Regions from separate parts of the Arthrobacter sp. 01N444 genome, predicted to be linked through region 1. Evidence: riboswitches for the same ligand, from Rfam matches in the RefSeq annotation. Region 1 holds a riboswitch; the other holds the start of a gene.
The links. Region 1 has a riboswitch for S-adenosylmethionine ahead of AC1DKN_RS11305 (aminotransferase class V-fold PLP-dependent enzyme). Riboswitches for the same ligand answer to the same signal wherever they lie in the genome.

Region 1 (7,144 bases):
CCAACCGATGATGAAGGATCCGGCGACGTTGACCGTGAACGTCGCCCAGGGCCAGTGCGGTCGGGAGCCCTGATGGTGCGCGAACCAGGAGTCGACGGCGAACCGCAGGAGTGCTCCCGCCACCCCGCACGCCCCGACCACGAGCGCGGTCATCATTGGGCACCGCCGCGGAGGTCTGCAATCGCCTTGCCGGTTTTCCAGCCGGCCGCCGCCGCCCCGAGGCCCAGGGCGAGCGAGAGCCCGAGGTAGGCCAGCCACGTGGCATGGAAGCCGCCGCGGATCTGCTGGTCAATGGCGATCACCAGCGCCGAAAAGGTGGTGAAGGAACCCAGGAGGCCGGGGCCGATGCCGGCCCGCAGCCAGAAAGCCGTCTGCGGCCGCGCGATCCAGAGGGTGGTCAGGGTGGCCAGAACGAAACTCCCGGAGACATTGATCGCCAACGTGGTCCACGGCACCGCGCCGGCGCTTTCGGGAAAAATCAGGCCGGCGCCGAAACGCAGCTCGGTTCCGATCAGCCCGCCGACGGCGACGGCGGACCAGGCCTTCCACCCCGGCACGCCGGGGCGCGGCACGGCCCGGCGCTCGTCCAGCACACCTTTCACTCAGCTCTCCGTGACGCTGCAGCCGGCGTGCCCGGCATCGCTGTGGACCCAGAGGGCCGAGGCGACCTCGTCGGCGAAATCGAATTCGCGCGGTGCCGCGGCGGAGCCTATCCGCACTACCATGGGGCCACCGAAGGGACGCCGGCCCACCACCTCCACTTCGGCGTCGAGGTCGATGTCCTCTGCGGCGAGATAGCGCAGGAGCTCCGGGTTCTCGTCGCTGATCCGGGTGATCCGGCCGGTGTGGCCGTCGTCGAGTTCGCTCAGGCGGTGGGCGGCGGGCATCAGCACCGAGCCGTCGGCTGCCGGAATGGGATCGCCGTGCGGGTCCCGGGTGGGGTTCCCCAGCTTGGCCGCCATGCGTTCAATAAAGGTGTCCGAGACGGCATGCTCCAGGAGTTCGGCTTCGTCATGGACCTCGTCCCAGCGGTACCCCAGCTCGCGGACGAGGAAAGTCTCGATCAGCCGGTGCCGCCGGACCATGGACAGGGCGAGCCGGACTCCATCGCTGGTGAGCGTGACGGCGCTGTAGGGCTTGTGGTCCACGAGGCCCTGGTCCTTGAGCTTGCGGACCATTTCCGAAACCGAGGAGTTGGCGACGCCCAGGCGCTGCGCCAGCTGCGTGGAGGTGATGGGCTTGCGCTGCCACTCGGTGAACGAATAGATGACCTTGACGTAGTCCTCGATCGAGGAGGAGGGCGTACTGGTCTTCACAGACCTAAGCCTACCGTCAGCTGCTTCCGGAGAAAGTGAGCCACAGCAGCACCAGGTTGAGAGCCACTACGAGCACCACGCTGATGATGGCGGCGACTCGGAGGGCCGGGCCGTCGGCGAACCGGCCCATCAGGGCTTTGTTGCTGGTCAGCACCACCAGCGGGACCAGGACAAAGGGAATCCCGAAGCTGAGGACCACCTGGCTCAGGACGAGCGCCCAAGTGGGGTCGAAGCCCACCGCCAGCAGCACGACGGCGGGGATGAGGGTCACGACGCGCCGGGCCATGACGGGGATCCGGATCTTGAGCAGGCCCTGCATGATGGTGCCGCCGGCATAGCAGCCCACCGAGGTCGATGCCAGGCCGGAGGCGAGCAGCCCGACCGCGAAGATCACGCCGACGATCGGGCCGAGATTGGCGGTGATGGCGGCGTGCGCGCCCTCGATCGTGTCCGTGCCTTCTTCGCCGCCGAGGGTGGAGGCGGCCAGGAGCAGCATGCCGATGTTGACCAGTCCGGCGATCGCGAGGGCGGCCACGACGTCGAACCGAGTGGCCCGGACCAGGCGCGCGATGGCCGCCGGGGGAACATGCAGGTGTTCGTCCGGCCGGTGCCGGTCCCGGGACAGGGCCGAGTGGACGTAGATGGCGTGCGGCATGACGGTGGCCCCGAGCATGCTGGCGGCCAACAGGACGGTGTCCGGGCCCTGGAAACCGGGCATCAGCCCGGCCAGGGCGGCCCCCGGATCGGGCGGGCTGATGAACAGCCCGGCCAGGAAGCCGACTGTGATGATGCCGAGCAGGAACATGATGATGAATTCGAACGGCCGCTGTTTCTGCCGGGCCTGGACCGCGAGCAGGAGCATCGACACGGCGCCGACAATCACGGCGCCAAGGGGGAGGGGCAGGCCGAAAAGCAGGTACAGGGCGATTGCGCCGCCCACCACCTCCGCGAGATCGGTGGCGGCGGCGACAACTTCGGCCTGCACCCAGAAGGCGCGGCGCCAGAACGGCTTGAGCCGTTCACCAAGGATTTCGGGAAGGCTCTTGCCCGTGACGATCCCGAGCTTGGCGGACTGGTACTGGACGAGGACGGCCATGACGTTGGCGGCCACGAGGACCCACACCAGCAGATAGCCGTACTGCGCTCCGGCGGTCAGGTTGGCGGCCACGTTTCCGGGGTCCACGTAGGCGATCGACGCCACGAAGGCCGGTCCCAACAGGCCGATCAGCGCCCTCCGGGCCCCCGGGTGTTTGTAAGTGGGGGCGTCCTGCGCCGGTTGCCCGTGTCCCGTTAGCTCCAGCACTGCCAGCTCCTGTGATTGGCGCGTCGGCGTTGACGCGATGATCGGCGCCGGCCGGAAAACAGCCGGTGTCAAAGTTTCGTGTGCCTATAAGAATTTATTAGGCATACCGAAACAATAAGCCCGGCGGGCGCTGCGTGCAATCCGGGGGAATCCGGGGTGAGCGTGCATCAGGCCCGGAAGGCCCGCCACGTCTGGGTCAGGTAGGGCAGCCGGAGCACCTCGCCCGGCATATGTCCCAGGTGCTCGTGCAGGTACCAGAGGAGGTTGGCGGTGACCTTGGCCCGGGTGGAGTCCGATGCCGCGAGATAGTAGCTGCGGGACTTGGCCAGCTCCTGGATGTCCTCCGTCGTGATGGAATCCTCCCAGCGCGTCAGGTGGCGCTCAAGCCCGGTGAACTCGGGGCCCACGGCCGGACGGAAGTGTGGTTTGTGGACGTCCCCGGCGTGCATGATCCGGGAGAGCCGGTGCACCCAGGGCACGCTGGTGTCCAGCTGGTTCCAGATCAGACCCAGCACGCCGTGCGGCCGCAGGATCCGGGCAATCTCGGCGCTTGCCAGGCCGGGGTCGCACCAGTGCCACGCCTGGGCGACCGTGACCAGGTCAAAGGACTCCGGCTCGAGACCGGTGTCCTCGGCGCTGCCCTCGATGGCGGTGACGTCTGGCAGGGTCCGGCGCAACTGCCCGAGCATGTCGGGAGAGGGGTCCACGGCCACCGTGCCCAGTCCGCGTTCCGCCAAAAGGGAGGTGAACTTCCCGGTGCCCGCGCCAATGTCCGCGGCGTCCCTGGCCCCCGCCGGGACCAGCCAGTCGGCTGACTCCTGCGGATAGCCGGGGCGGACGCGCTCGTAGTGCTCCCCGCCGTCCTGGAAGCTTTGTCCGAGTTCCTGGCGCCGCACGCTGTGCAGCTTCGGTCCGCTGTGCAGTTTCGGTCCGCTGTGCGGCTTGACTCCGCTGTGGAGCCTGGGGCCGGCGCTTGCCACGTGCGATCTCCTTCGGGAAGGTCCTGCTGGTTTCAGATACCTTTCGAATTTACCGCACCCGCGCCGGGCCCCGATCCTGCCTAGCCGAGGGTGCAGGGCGCAGCGCCGGCGGTGCCCGGGGTGTTCGGCGCCCAGTGGGGATAGCTGCGGGTATCGTTGGCCGGCACCCAGCGGCCGGCATCCACCACGTAATCCCAGCCGAGTCCGTTCTGCCGCAGCTGCTGCAGGCCGGCCAGCAGGCGTTCGGCGTCCTCAAGCCGTGAGCCGAGGCCGAAGCTGGCCCGCAGGGAGCCGGCGGGCAGGCCGAGCCGCTTGAGCAGCGGGTGGGCGCAGAAGCGGCCGTCGCGCAGGCCAATGCCGTGTTCGGCCGACAGGTAGGCGGCCACCAGTCCGGCGTCGTAGCCCTCCACGGAAAAGTTCACGACGCCGATCGTGCCGGTGTCCGGCTGATCCCCTCCAGCGGAAGAAGCAGGGGAAGAATCGGAAGCCGAATCGGCAAAGATCCGGTGCACGGTTACTCCCTCGATGCCCTGGAGGCCCTCGACGAGGAAGGACCGGATGGCGTCCTCGTGGGCCTGCCACTGCTCCGGGTCCAGGGCCGCAATGACCTGGGTGGCGCGGGCGAGGGCCGCCGCGCCGAGGACGTTCGGCGAGCCGCCCTCGTGCCGGGCAGGTCCCGTGGTCCAGCTGACGGAGTCGAGCCGGGCATCGCGGACCGCGCCGCCGCCGGCCAGGTGCGGGGTGCCGGCGTCGAGCCAGTCCGTCCGCCCCACCAGCACGCCGGCGCCGAACGGGGCGTACAGCTTGTGCCCCGAGAAGGCGAGGTAATCGACGTCGTCCGCGGCGATATTGATCCGCCGGTGCGGGGCGAGCTGCGCGGCGTCGACAACGATCCTGGCGCCGTATTCGTGCGCCAGTGCGGCCAGGGTCCGGATCGGGAGGATCTCCCCGGTGACGTTGGAGGCGCCGGTGACGGCCAGCAGGCTGACGCCGCCGCGGGCGAGTTCGTCGCGCAGGCGGTCCACGGTGGCCGCGAGGGTGGCGGCGGCCACGACGCTGCGGTGCGGGACATTCTGCCAAGGCAGGAGGTTGGCATGGTGTTCGATGTCGAGGTAGAGGACCTCGCCCGCGGGCCGCCCGTCGCGCAGCGGCAGGCAGCCGGCCAGCAGGTTCAGGGAATCGGTGGTGTTGCGCGTGAAGATCACGGAATCGCCGGGCCGGCCGCCCACGAAGTCCCGCACGATGTCCCGGGCGTTCTCGTAGACGGAGGTGCTGATCTGTGATGCGTAGCCGGCGCCGCGGTGCACGCTTGCGTAGTACGGCAGGATTTCGTTCAGGTAGGCCGAGACCACGGAGAGGGCCGGTGCGGAGGCGCCGTAGTCGAGGTTGGCGTAGCGCGCGTGGCCGCCGGTGATCAGCGGGGCCTGGATTTCGGCCCCGGTGACGGCTGCCAGCGGGCGGGCCGCGAGGGCAAGCCGTGCATGGAATTCAGGGGCAACGGGGAAAATGGCAGTTGTCATGGGACCTCACTCGAACAGGACCCCACACCGTGGGAATCCGCGCTTGCCGGGTCCGTTCCGGACCGGCCAGGTCGTCACCCGGGGCACCCCACCGCGACTGGAGGGTTGCCGGCCAGCAAACCGGGGTTTAGCGCTGGCACTCGTGACCTGCATCGAGCGTAGGACATCGGCGCAGCCGGGGAAAAGGCGGCCGCCGATTGTGAAGCGGAATATTACGGGCGCGGATCAGTTGTTCGGGTGGGCCTGAAAGAGGTCGTCGAGTCCGGGGTTGAGCCGCTTGAGGACTTCCGAGTGCAGGATCGAATTGGTGGCCAGGGCGTTGCCGCCGAAGGGGCCGTCCTCGCCTTCGAGCGAGGTGAAGCGGCCGCCGGCCTCGGTCACAATCGGCACCAGGGCGGCCATGTCGTAGAGATTCAGCTCGGGTTCGCAGGCGATGTCCACGGCGCCCTCGGCCACGAGGCAGTACGACCAGAAGTCACCGTAGGCGCGGGTCCGCCACACTTCCTCGGTCAGGCCCAGGAACTCATCCAGGTTCCCGCGTTCCTTCCAGCCGCCAAGGCTGGAGTAGGACAGCGAGGCGTCCTCGAGATTGGAGACGTTGGATACCTTCAACCGTGTGGCGGCGGCGAGCGAGCGGCCCGTGTAGGCGCCCGCACCCTTGGCGGCCCACCAGCGCTTGCCCAGTGCCGGCGCGCTGACGACGCCGACCACCGGCTCGCCCTCATCGACGAGGGCGATCAGGGTGGCCCAGACCGGGACGCCGCGGACAAAGTTCTTCGTGCCGTCGATCGGGTCGATGATCCACCGGCGGGAACCGTGGCCCGAGCTGCCGAACTCTTCGCCCAGGACCGCGTCACGCGGACGTGACCGGGAGAGCTGGCCGCGGATGGCCTCTTCCGCGGATTTGTCGGCATCGGTGACGGGTGTGAGGTCGGGCTTCGTCTCGATCCGAAGGTCGAGCGCCTTGAAGCGGCTCATGGTCTGGGAATCGACCGAATCTGCCAGTACATGGGCAAGGCGCAGGTCATCGTTGTAGCTCGAAGCGGGTTGGCTCATGGTTCCAAACTACCGTCAAACCGGGCTGCCGGGCGGGAGGCCGCGGCACGGCGCCGCCGCCCCGTTGCGGGTCCGGCTAGGAGACGGTGCCCAGTTCCTTGGTTTCCTGCGCTTCCATCCGCGGGTCCGTGCCCAGCAGCCGGCGCAGGGACGCGAGCCTGGCCGGTCCCGAGGGCCCCGCGTGCCCGGCCGCAACCCATTTGTCGACGCCGCAGTTGACGGCGGTGGAGTCATGCTTGCAGCCGCGTTCGCAATCATCGGTGCCCGGTTCCAGGTCCGGGAAGGAACGCAGGATCCGGTCCGGGTCCACGTGGGCCAGGCCGAAGGACCGGATGCCGGGGGTGTCGATGATCCAGCTGCCGGCCGGGGCATCGTTGACTTTGAGCGCCAGTGCCGAGGAGGACGTGTGGCGGCCGCGGCCGGTTACCGCGTTCACGCCTCCCGTGGCCCGCTCGGCCCCGGTCAGGGCGTTGACCATGGTGGACTTGCCGACGCCGGAATGGCCCAGCATCACGGTGACCTTGCCGTCGAGGTAGTCGCGCAGCTGGGATACCGCGTCCTTGTCGAGCCGGGCGGAGAGCCCGTCGTCGGAGCGGGCGTCGATGCCGGAAGCGGCGGAGTCGGCGGTCTTGGAGATGATGACGGGGAAGTCGAGGTGCTGGTAGTTGGACAGCAGCTCGGCGGGATCCTTGACGTCTGCCTTGGTGACGAGCAGCAGCGGCTCAATGCCGGCGTCGTATGCGGCCACCAGCGCGCGGTCGATGAAACCGGTCCGCGGCTCGGGGTTGGCGGCGGCGACCACCACCACCAGCTGGTCGGCGTTGGCCACGACGGCACGTTCGATCGGGTCCGTGTCGTCGGCGCTGCGGCGCAGCAGCGTCTTGCGGTCCTGGATCCTGACCAGCCGCGCCAGGGTGTCGGGCTCGCCGGTGACATCCCCGACCAGGGAGACGAAGTCGCCGGCAACCA
Region 2 (7,144 bases), on a different contig from region 1:
GATTCCCGGTGTCATGCCCGCAAAGGTGGGGAAATTCGGCGTGGGCTTCGGCCTAGACGGACTTGGCCGCGCGGAATCCGGCGTCGAGGTCCGCGAGGATGTCGTCAATGTGCTCCAGTCCCACCGAAAGCCTCACCAGCCCGGGGTTCACCCCGGCGATCACCTGCTGTTCGGGCGAGAGCTGGCTGTGTGTGGTCGACGCCGGATGGATCACGAGCGACCGGACATCGCCGATGTTCGCGACGTGCGAGTGCAGTTCGAGGGCATCGACGAACCGCTTGCCGGCCTCCGCTCCCCCGGCAATGTTGAACGCCACGACGGCGCCGGTCCCCTTGGGCCCGTACTTGCGGCCGCGCTCGTACCAGGGGCTGGACGGCAGCCCGGCGTAGGCGACCGATTCGACGTCGTCCCGCCCCTCCAGCCATTGCGCCACCTTCGTGGCGTTGGCCACGTGGCGCTCGACGCGCAGGCTCAGCGTTTCGATGCCCTGGGCGATGAGGAACGCGTTGAACGGGGACACCGCGGAGCCGAGGTCGCGCAGGAGCTGGACCCGGGCCTTGAGGATGTAGGAGAGATTCGCGCCCAGCGCGCCGCCCGCTCCGAGGTCGCGGGCGTAGACCAGGCCGTTGTAGGTGGGGTCGGGGGTGTTGAAGCCGGGGAACCGCTCCGGGTCCTTCCCGAAGTCGAAGTTGCCGGAGTCCACGATCACGCCGGCGATCGCGGCGCCGTGCCCGCCCAGGTACTTGGTGGCGGAATGGACCACGATGTCCGCGCCCCACTCGATCGGCCGGATCAGGTAGGGGGTGGAGAGCGTGTTGTCGACAACCAGCGGCACGCCGGCCTCGTGCGCCACCCGGGAGACGCCCTCGATGTCCAGGACGTCCTGGCGGGGGTTGGAGACCACTTCGCCGAAGAACAGCTTGGTGTTGGGCTGGACGGCGTCCCGCCACTGGTCCAGGTTGTCCGGGTCCGCCACGAAGGTCACGGAGATGCCGAACTTCTTCAGCGTGTGCGCGAGCAGGTTGTAGGTTCCGCCATAGAGGCTGGGGCTGGCCACCACATGGTCCCCGGCCTCGGCGATATTGAGGATGGCGAACGTCTCGGCGGCCTGGCCGGAGCTGAGCAGCAGCGCCGCGAGACCGCCTTCCAGGCTGGCGACGCGCTGTTCGACGGCGTCCTGGGTCGGGTTGCCGATCCGGGTGTAGATGGGCGCGAGCTCGGCGAGCGCAAAGCGGTTCGCGGCGCTTTCGGCGCTGGGGAACACGAACGACGTCGTCTGGTAGATAGGCAGGGAACGCGCGCCGGTGGCGCTGTCCGGCTCCTGGCCGGCGTGGATCTGGCGGGTTTCAAAGGACCAGGCGTTGGACATTGGTGCTCCTCGAGTCACTGGGCACAGCACCGGCCTGGGCTTTCGGCCCGAACCGGAACAGGCGCCGCGCTTGCCCTCCGGCGGGCGCCGGACGGCCAGGTCTTCACCCGGGGCACCCCACCGCGATACGAGGGTTGCCGGCCAGCAAGCCGGGGCTGTGCACTGGCACTCATGACCTGACTTCAGTGTAGGAATGGCGGCGGAGCCCTGGATAGCTTTGTGACGAAGATGAAGACGGCCGCCGTGACGGAGCATCCGGGGCGCCGCGTTCCGCGCCCCAGGACGTCCCATGACGGTTAGGGGAGCCTAAGCTGAGAGGTCCATCACAAAGTGCCAAGATGATGGCATGCGCATGGATCACGTCTCTTACGCCTGTGAACACGATGGCTTGGCAGCCACCACTGAACGTATTGCGTCTGCCCTCGGCGTTGAAGCCGTGAAGGGTGGAGTGCACCCCCGTTTCGGGACACGCAACATGATTATCCCGCTCGCGGGACACAAGTACCTGGAAGTCGTGGAGGTCCTGAACCACCCGGCCTCCGACAAGGCCCCGTTCGGCCAGGCCGTCCGGGCACGCTCCGAGGCCGGCGGCGGCTGGATGGGCTGGTGCGTCGAGGTTGACGACCTGGCCCCGTTCGAGGAGCGGCTCGGCCGCGCCGCCGTCAACGGCAACCGGAAGTTTCCCGACGGCCGCGAATTGGTCTGGAAGCAGATCGGCATCCTGGGGCTCATCGCCGACCCCCAGGTGCCATACATGCTCAAGTGGGAGGGCGACCCGGAGTTGCACCCGTCCAACGCCTACGCGAGCGATGTCAAGATGTCCGCACTGACCATTGCCGGTTCGGCCGAGCGCGTCACGGAGTGGCTGGGCGAACCGGTTGAAAAGCCGCTCGAAGACGTCGCCGTGAACTGGATCGCGCCGCACGGTACTCCCGGCATCCTCTCTGTCACCTTCGAGACCGCCTCCGGAGCGGTCACGATCTAACGCTCCACCTGCCCCACGCTTCGGCCGCCATCTCTTAGGTGCCAACGATGTCACCTAGGAGACGGCGGCCGAGATCATTTAAGGCCTGCTCCTAAAAGCAACGCGAGGCCACTTCGCGCCCGTCCGGGGGCTCCGGATGGGCCCGAAGGGACCCCGCCTTGCTTTGCGGGGAACTCAGCCCAAGCCCACGGCCTTGCCGAACAGGCTGAACCCCACGAACGCCACGGTGTCCAGGATGGCGTGGGCGATCACCAGCGGCATCACCCGTTTGGTCCGGATGTAGACCAGCGCGAAGACGACGCCCATCACCGCGTTGCCGATGAACGGCCCGAACCCCTGGTACAGGTGATAGCTGCCGCGGAGCAGGGCGCTGGCGGCGATGGCCGCCGGCACGCTCCAGCCCAGTTTCCCGAGCCGGTCCAGCAGGTACGCCACCACAATCACTTCCTCGACCACCGCGTGCCGGATCGCGGACAGGACCAGCACCGGCACGGTCCACCAGTACGCGTCCAGGGCACTGGGGATGATCGCCGTCGTGATCCCCAGCGCCCGGCCGGCGGCGTAGAGCCCCAGGGACGGAATGCCGATGAGCGCGGCGAGTCCGAGACCCTGCAGGAGGTCCTTGCCGGGCCGGGCGAAGTCGAAGCCGATCCTTCGGAACGCCGAGGTTCCGCGCTCACCGGCCGGCCAGTGTTCGGTGAGGAAATAGATCACGAGGGCCACCGGGACCAGGGCGAAGATGATGTCCAGCAACTGGTAGGTGAGGTCGAAGTATTCGCGTGCGCTCTGTGAGCGGTTCAGGGTGGATGTCCCCTGGGCCAGCGGCGCCGTGGTCATCTTGTCCAGCAACTGCACCAGGGAGTAGATCGCGGACTGCCCGAGCGACAACCCCAGGACAATCAACACTTCGAACCGCAACCGACGGCGGGAGGGAACCAACATGGTTCTATCTTGCCTGCACTTGCCGATAGTTTGCTGGTGCCCGCGTGGTGCCGGCCGCGCCGGCACCCCCGGCTTTTTGGGAGCCCTATGCTTGGGGATTATGAGTGCGCCCCGGAAAATCATCATGATCCGGCACGGCCAGTCTGCCGCCAATGCCGACACCTCGATCTACAACCGTGTTCCGGACTACCGGATCCCGTTGACCGCGCTGGGCCTGGAGCAGGCCACCGCGGCCGGGGAGGAGGTCCGGCGCCAGCTGGACGGCCGCCCGGTGTGCGTCTACGTCTCCCCCTACCTGCGCGCCTACCAGACCCTCGAGGCGCTGAATCTCGGCCCGCTCGTGGAGCGGGTGATCGAGGAACCGCGCCTGCGCGAACAGGACTGGGCCAACTTTCAGATCGCCGGCGACATCGAGGACCAGAAGGAGCTCCGCAACGCCTACGGGCACTTCTTCTACCGCTTCCGCGAGGGCGAGTCCGGTTCCGATGTGTATGACAGGATTTCTTCCTTCATGGAAACCCTGCACCGGCACTGGTCCCGGCCCGGCTATGCCCCGAACGCGCTGTTTGTGACGCACGGATTGACCATGCGGCTGTTCTGCATGCGCTGGTTCCACTGGTCGGTGGAATATTTCGAGTCCCTGAATAACCCCGAGAACGCCGAGGTCCGCACCCTGCTGCGCACTTCGCACGGCAAGTACGAGCTCGACAAGCCCTTCACGCAGTGGGAGAAGAGGCGCGTGGACGAGACCGTCCTCGACGCACCGCCCATGATGTTCTAGGGCGGCCCGTCCGGAGCCGGAGCCAGCCAGGTCAGCGGACCGGCCCGCTAACGGACCGGCTGCGCCACACCGGCGCGCCACACCGCGTGCGTCAGGGGGATGCCTGGCCGGTAGGCCAGATGCGTGGCGGAAGGCGCGTTGAGCAGGTGCAGGTCCGCGCGGTGTCCGACGGCGATCGAGCCCACCGCGCGTTCGCCGTCGGCGTCGTTCCCGGACTCCCGGCCCAGGGCCAGCGCGCCGCCGTAGGTCGCGGCGCGCACCGCCTCGTGGACGCTGAGCCGCATCTGCAGCACGGCGGTGGTGACGCAGAACGCCATGGAGCTGGTGTAGGACGTGCCGGGGTTGCAGTTGGAGGCCAGCGCCAGCTGCACACCGGCGTCGAGCAGTTCACGGCCGGGGGCCAGCGGCTGCCGGGTGGAGAGATCGCAGGCCGGCAGGCACGTGGCGACCGTGCCGCGCTGCCCGGATCCGGGCGTGCCGCTGCCGCCGGCGGCGTCCCAGCCGGACCAGCTGCCGGCAAGGGCATCGACATCCGCGGCCGAAAGGTAGTTCACGTGGTCCACGCTCGCGGCGCCGACTTCGACGGCCAGCCTGACGCCGGGGCCCTCGCCGAGCTGGTTGCCGTGGACGCGCAGCCCCAGCCCGGCGGCCTTGCAGGCCAGCAGCACCCGGCGGGACTGGTCCTCGTTGAACGCGCCCTGCTCGCAAAAGACGTCGGCCCAGCGGACGTAGGGCAGGACCGCGGTGAGCATCGGCCCGCAGACCAGCTCCGTGTATTCCTCCGCATCCATCCCGGCGGGCACAAGGTGCGCCCCCAGGTAAGTCACCTCGTCCGCCACGGTGGAGGCGATGCGGGCGCTGCGGGCCTCGTTCTCGAGGTCCAGGCCGTAGCCGGTTTTGGTCTCCAGGTAGGTGGTGCCCTGCGACACGGCCTCAGCGACGCGGCCCATCGCCAGCCGGGTCAGGTCGAAGTCGCTCGTGCTCCGGGTGGCGCCGGTGGTGACGGCGATCCCGCCGGCGCTGTAGCTTTCTCCCGCCATCCGCGCCTCGAACTCGGCAGTGCGGTCCCCCGCGAAGATCAGGTGCGTGTGCGAGTCGACCCAGCCCGGGAGGAGCGCCCGGCCACCGGCATCCACCCGTTCGTCCGCGGCCGGGGCGTCGGCCGCGGGCCCGAGCCAGGAAATCCGCTCCCCCTCTATTACCACCGCCGCGTCGCGGAGGACGCGGTGTTCCGCGTCCTGGGTCATCAGTTCGGCGATATTGGTGATGAGGGTACTCATGGATCCATTCTTCAGCGCCGGATGGACCAGCGGGTCGCGGCCAGCGCCTCCGCTGTCCGGGATGCCGGACTGGCCTCGGTGGACGGGGGCACAGCCAGGGGCACAGCCGGGGCCAGGGCCGGGGCGGTGCCCTGGCCGGCGAGGATCAGCCCGGCGGCCAGTTCCGCGACGCCGGATGAGGTCTGGAATCCGTACCCGCCCTGGCCGGCGAGCCAGAAGAATCCGGTGGCCTCGGCGTCGAACCCCACCACCGGGACGCCGTCGGCCGCCTCCGTCCGCAGCCCCGTCCAGGCCGTGCGGACGTTGCGGATCCCGAGCGTCGTGATCTCGTTGAGCCGGGCGATGACCCGTTCGACGTCGCCGGGATAGGGCCGGGCGTCCTCGGGTCCGCTCGGCACGTGTTCGGCGGGCGAGATCAGGACCTGGCCGTTGTCCGGCCGGAAGTAGAAGCTGTCATCGGCCGCCGCCACCATCGGGCTAGCTTCCGGGAGGGGATTCTCGACGTCGACGATCGCCGCGGTGCGCCGGTACGGCTGCAGGCCGAGCTTCTCGACGCCGCTGAGGACGGCGAGCTCGTCGGCCCAGGCACCGGCGGCATTGACCACGACGGCGGACTGGAAGCCTTCCTGCCCGGCGCCCAGTTCCCAGCCGGTGCCCAGCCGCTGGGCGGAATGGACCCTGGCGCCGGTAATGATGTCCACGCCGCCGGCCACGGCGAGCCGCCGGTGGTCCTCGAGCAGCACGGGGGCGTTGCAGGCGAAGGACCCGGTGTCCAGCCCGGCGGCGCTGAACGAATCCGGGACCAGGGCCGGGCACAGATCCAGTGCCTCGGCGTGGGTGATCCGCTGCATGTGTCCGCTTGCCTCCGCCCGGACGGTGGCGTCGTCCCCGATCAGCATGAAGCTGCGCGGGGTGAGCACCGGTTCCGGACGTTCGGCGTCCTGGGCCGCGATGAGGTCGAGCGTCCGGACGGTGAGCTCCTGGACCACGGGCGGGCCGTAGCTGGGAATCAGTTGCCGGGCGGAGCGGGCCGAGGTGTGGTAGGCCAGGGTCTGCTCGGCTTCGATCAGGGCCACGCTGCAGTGCCCGGCCAAGGCGGAGGCAAGGGACAGGCCGGCGATCCCGCCGCCGACAATTACGACATCGTAATGAGCTGACATGATCCCATCCTTGCAGATCGTCGGGTCAGGTGATCACGTCCCGGTATCCGGCGTTTACCGCAACCTGCGCCCGGGCGAGCGGCGTCAATCGGTTCCACAGTCATCACCTGCGCCGTTGTTGGGTCCCAGGGCGTTGAAATGTCCAGGGCTCACGGCGTTCTCGGCACATGCCCTCTCCACGATTCCGAGTTTGGCGGCAACCTTCTTGGAACCCCGGCTGCTTGGACAAATTGTGCACACCGCCCCGGGACATGCCCTGCCATGGTCCGCGCGACTGGACATGTCCCTCGTTGCCCCGGGCCGGCCCGGGACATGCCCCTCGTTGGTCGTGGCCGTTGGACATGGTGGCATTATGTCCAGTCCTCGCTGCCCGAGTTGGACATGTCCCCCGTTGCGGCGTACCGGCACGGGACATGCCCTTCGTTGGTCGTGGCCGTTGGACAGAGTGGCATTATGTCCAGTCCTCGCTGCCGGAGCTGGACATGTCCCCCGTTGCCGCGTGCAGGCCCGGGACAGGCACTTCCCTGGTCCGCGCGCCTGGACATGTCCCCCCGTTGCGGCGGGCAGGCCCGGGACATGCCCCTCGTTGGTCGTGGCCGTTGGACAGAGTGGCATTATGTCCAGTCC

Region 2: it holds a riboswitch for S-adenosylmethionine, as region 1 does, so the genes downstream of both, AC1DKN_RS13795 (bifunctional o-acetylhomoserine/o-acetylserine sulfhydrylase) here and AC1DKN_RS11305 (aminotransferase class V-fold PLP-dependent enzyme) in region 1, are expected to answer to the same signal.

Annotation. Positions count from the first base shown of each region.
Region 1 covers NZ_JBFTRB010000008.1:21,888-29,031, reverse strand. Annotated here, with positions in the region: gene AC1DKN_RS11330 (fluoride efflux transporter FluC) at 1-153, opposite strand, end outside; gene AC1DKN_RS11325 (fluoride efflux transporter FluC) at 153-602, opposite strand; gene AC1DKN_RS11320 (metal-dependent transcriptional regulator) at 603-1,316, opposite strand; gene AC1DKN_RS11315 (Nramp family divalent metal transporter) at 1,333-2,619, opposite strand; gene AC1DKN_RS11310 (class I SAM-dependent methyltransferase) at 2,787-3,542, opposite strand; gene AC1DKN_RS11305 (aminotransferase class V-fold PLP-dependent enzyme) at 3,680-5,119, opposite strand; SAM riboswitch class IV at 5,154-5,267, opposite strand; gene hisN (histidinol-phosphatase) at 5,345-6,175, opposite strand; gene rsgA (ribosome small subunit-dependent GTPase A) at 6,252-7,144, opposite strand, start outside.
Region 2 covers NZ_JBFTRB010000011.1:99,838-106,981, forward strand. Annotated here, with positions in the region: gene AC1DKN_RS13795 (bifunctional o-acetylhomoserine/o-acetylserine sulfhydrylase) at 53-1,369, opposite strand; SAM riboswitch class IV at 1,431-1,546, opposite strand; gene AC1DKN_RS13800 (VOC family protein) at 1,716-2,354, shown strand; gene AC1DKN_RS13805 (CPBP family intramembrane glutamic endopeptidase) at 2,529-3,296, opposite strand; gene AC1DKN_RS13810 (histidine phosphatase family protein) at 3,397-4,077, shown strand; gene AC1DKN_RS13815 (amidohydrolase family protein) at 4,125-5,357, opposite strand; gene AC1DKN_RS13820 (NAD(P)/FAD-dependent oxidoreductase) at 5,369-6,517, opposite strand.